DNA from 2 places in the Rheinheimera muenzenbergensis genome. Region 2 is predicted to be linked to the other one. Evidence: predicted binding sites of a transcription regulator. Region 2 holds the regulator's gene; the other holds the start of a gene.

Region 1 (2,206 bases), on a different contig from region 2:
TAAACCGCGCCGACGCTGCACGGTTTTGACCATTTTGGCGCAACAGCGCCATAACACCAGAGTACAAATAGAACCAACAAACCAGCCCACTAATACAGCGCGCGAAAAGGCTTCCGATTGTTTAAATACAAACAGGGCTGCCAGTACCAGTAAAAACGCCAGCGTGTGTACCAGGGCCAGTAGCGCTAACATGCGGGAAAAGCGGCCAACGCGCCACGAGCGATACAGTTGCACTGACTCAGCCAGATAGGAATAACACACCAGATAAGCACACAGTAGCAGTGCATATTTGCTGTTTAGTGTAACGTCGTACAGCTTAACGCCAACGACAAACACCGCAGCTAATATCAGCAGATCGATCAAACGATAAATAACAGACGAGGCATGCCCCGTATAACGAAAGGTTTGCTTGTTCACTGTGTTAACTCCATTTAACCGGGGTAAAGCGTTACAGCCTCAGCAAAATTGTCCTATACCTACCCCCTGACATCTTAAGCTGAAGTCTGTCAGGTGTTATTTGCTCTCTGGCACTGCGTAGGGTAACGCTGGACATAGCAAAATTGCGCTGTACTTAAAACGCCGACAATTTACCATATTGCCCGTCTAATGCAAGAAAAACAGGCTACAAATAGAAAACAGCAATTTAACCGCAAATTACCTGCACAATTTATGTGCAACAACTCACTAATATGGTGCCTTAATATCTATTTAATGCTGTAACAGTTATTTCTAATTAAAATATATTACCCTTATTTATTAATACCTTATGAGCTAGGCAAAGCACAAAATACATAGTAGTTACATTTAAAGGTTACTTTTTAAACAAATTACAGCATGCCATTATGACATTAAGACGACGATTCGAATATAAATGGGCTAAGTCTACGTTTTGTCCTGCCCAGCCACTGTCAGCCGGTATTGGCCAACAACGCAAATTTATGTCATAAAATCTTACACTTAGAAACAATGCTAATTATATCTTACTGTTATTTATAGCTTTTATTTTTGGCTCGATTATTGCTAAAACATATCAGTTTTATAACATAGGTGATAAATATGAACATTTTTTTAAAGTCTGCTTTATCTGTTGCCGCCCTGTGCTTGAGCTTAAGCAGCCAGGCGGCGTTAATTCAAACTTCGCAAACTGGCGTTGCGCCGGGCGCGGTCAGCTACCTGGCATCAGGTAATGGCGACGTAGGTGGCTTCCCTACGCCGTATTCCACCGGCTCCACCTTGCTGCCACAAAATCTGTTTTCTATGAACGATGATATCCGTATCGCCAGCCGGCTGGATTTAGCCGCGTTGGATCGCACAACCGACAATGGTGACTCTGGCCTGGGTTGGGATGATGGTTTGTTAGAATGGTTTACCGAGTTTTACCACTTCAACACCACGACGAATAGCTGGGATCTTGCTACCTCATGGTATGCCTATATTTCCTGGGACGATGTAGAAAGCCTGCAAACAACCCCGGGCTTAACCGGCATTGATTTCTGGACCGGTGACGTTCGTAGCTTTTTACCTGACAACAGCTGGTTAACGGGTAGCTGGGCTGCGGTGTCCAGTTTTGAAGGCAACAACAACACGGTTACACAGGTACAATTCTCAGTAGTACCAGAACCGGCCAGCCTGGCAGTATTTGGCCTGGCCTTAGCCGGCCTGGGCTTTAGCCGCAGAAAAACGGCCAAGTAGTAAACAATAGTAGCTCTAAAAACAACAGACCCCGCAATGCGGGGCCTGTTGTTTTGCGTCAGAATGTTTTACAGCTTTTAACTATCTGACTTATCACGTTATTAATAAACGGAAATGCCTAAGAGACCTTAGGCACTATATTTATTCCAGCAGCATCCATTTGATCATGACTGTCCGTCATCACGCCAACATAAAGTCAGGGTCTAAAACCCAGTTTTGCCAGTACATCAGAGAATTTACGATACTGATTATTTGATAGCGATATCTGGAAAAAATACATCACAGCCGATTTTGGCGTGAAACCTCCATTAAACAAAGATTTAAAGTAGTAACGAAACCCTGTTAGCTTTTGCCCACGTTGTGAGTACCCTTTAGCGACTGAGCGTCCAAGCACCGCATAGTAGGCTTTTTTGGTGAGCAGCGGTTTGATGGTTTTTAACCAAGATAAGCGTTTAACCGGATCAATCGAGCTGGATAAACGACTTTCACTCCAGGTGTCTTGCCAAATAGCGCC
Region 2 (2,206 bases):
AATTTTTCCACGTTTAGGATCACATGTACATTATTTATATGATCGAAATGCCGTTCCAGTTTGGCAAATTTGCTGTCAACGTATTCTCTTAAGGCTGTGGTAATTTCAACATGGCGACCGGTAAGATTGATTTGCATAGACATATTCCTTCTTTTAGGCTTATTTACAGCAAGGTCTTGCGTTGATTTGACGGCGGTATAAACAGGGATTCGCGGTACTTGGCAATAGTACGCCGCGCTACGTTGATACCTTGCTCCAGCAGAATGTCGGCCATTTTGCTGTCACTGAGCGGTTTGGCCGGATTCTCCGCCGCCACTAATTTCTTGATAAAGGCCCTTATTGCGGTAGACGAGCATTCGCCACCACTTTCTGTACTAACGTGACTGGAAAAAAAGAACTTAAGTTCAAAAATACCCCTGGGTGTATGCATATATTTTTGCGTTGTTACCCTGGAAATGGTTGATTCATGCATGCCAACCATCTCGGCTACGTCATTCAGCACCATAGGTTTCATGGCCTCTTCACCATGTTCAAAAAAAGCTTGCTGCTGTTGCACGATGCAGTTGGTTACTTTTAACAGGGTTTCGTTGCGGCTCTCCAGACTCTTTAAAAACCATTTTGCCTCCTGCAAATGAGAACGGATAAACTGGCTGTCAGCACTGCTTTTAGCCGTGCGTGACATTGCCGCATATTGTTGGTTTATCCGCACTTTGGGCATGGCGTCCGGGTTTAACTCGACCTGCCAGCGGCCTTTTACTTTCATTACGCTGACATCTGGGATCACGTACTGCTGCTCTTCCCGGATCACATCAGCGCCGGGGCGCGGATTCAGTGAATGAATAAGCCGCATCACTTCTTTCAGCTCATCCTCTTTCAGTTTAGTCACCCGCATTAAAGAACGAAAGTCGCGGTTAGCTAAAAGTTCTGTGTGATCGCGGATCAGGCTTTGCGCGGCAGCTAAAAATGGCGTGTCAGGGCTAAACTGGCGTAATTGTACTAACAGGCACTCCTGCACAGAGCGGGCACCAACGCCTACCGGATCAAACAGTTGGATGCGTTTGATGACGGCTTCTACTTCGTCAGCTTCAACATCAACCAGGCCCAGTGATTCAAGAATTTCCTCGCAGCTGATGGTAAGCAGACCATTGTCATCTATCGCTTCAATAATAATTTCTGCAATAGCGCGGTCGGTTTCTGAAAAAGGTGTCAGCTGCATCTGCCAACGCAGATAGTCACGCAGGGTTTCACTGGTTTCGCCCTGATACAGGCTATCGTCATCGCCGGCTGCATTACCGGCGCTGACTGGCGCTGCACTGACTAAATCATCCCAGTTGTTGTCCAGCGGCAGATCTTCGCTGATATTCTGCTCAGACATCGATTCACTGGTATCGGGCTCTGCCGGCTCGGCTTGATCATCAGAGCGACTGTCAGCCTGGTTGTCCGTAGTGTCGTGCTGTAATTCTGCGGCGCTCGCTGGTTCAGCATCAAAGCTGTCGTACTCATCTTCAGCTTCCAGCAAAGGGTTCGCATCCAGCGCTTCCTGAATTTCCTGTTGCAATTCTATGGTCGACAACTGTAACAGGCGGATTGCCTGCTGCAGCTGGGGTGTCATAGTAAGTTGCTGTCCTAAGCGAAGTTGCAAAGAGGGCTTCATCTACTTCTACTGTGCTCCTGATTTAGCGCGGGCAGGTTTTTGCTAACTATAGCCTGAATTGCTCGCCAAGGTATACATCCCTTACTTTCTGATTTGCCAGAACTTCCTGTGGGGCACCGGAAGCTATCAGCTCCCCATGGCTAACAATGTAGGCTATTTCGCAGACATCAAGGGTTTCGCGGACATTATGGTCGGTAATGAGCACACCAATGCCGCGTTGGCACAGATGCTGAATTATTTTTTTTATGTCGAGTACCGAGATCGGATCGACACCGGCGAAAGGCTCATCCAGTAGAATAAACGCCGGGTTGGCGGCCAGCGCGCGGGCAATTTCAACGCGCCGGCGTTCACCACCTGACAGGCTCATGCCGAGGCTGTATTTTATGTGGCCAATATGAAACTCTTCTAACAGATCGTCAGCGATTTCTTCGCGTCTGGTACGGCTTAAATCTTTGCGGGTCTGTAATATCGCCAGTAAATTTTCATGCACGGTAAGTTTGCGGAAAATTGAGCTTTCCTGCGGCAGATAGCCGATACCCTGGCGCGCCCGCG

What was found. Region 2 encodes sigma-54, which starts transcription at its own class of promoters, with help from an activator protein. Its sites were predicted from a motif close to TGGCANGNTNCNTGCTT; they were not measured.
Region 1: MN202_RS15285 (PEP-CTERM sorting domain-containing protein) is a predicted target of sigma-54. The motif match lies at 1,007-1,023, and genes of this name have one in related genera.

What each region holds. Positions count from the first base shown of each region.
Region 1 covers NZ_JALAAR010000014.1:32,738-34,943, reverse strand. Annotated here, with positions in the region: gene MN202_RS15290 (undecaprenyl-phosphate glucose phosphotransferase) at 1-417, opposite strand, end outside; gene MN202_RS15285 (PEP-CTERM sorting domain-containing protein) at 1,057-1,692, shown strand; gene MN202_RS15280 (glycosyltransferase family 2 protein) at 1,889-2,206, opposite strand, start outside.
Region 2 covers NZ_JALAAR010000016.1:81,317-83,522, reverse strand. Annotated here, with positions in the region: gene hpf (ribosome hibernation promoting factor) at 1-137, opposite strand, end outside; gene MN202_RS16605 (RNA polymerase factor sigma-54) at 164-1,654, opposite strand; gene lptB (LPS export ABC transporter ATP-binding protein) at 1,701-2,206, opposite strand, start outside.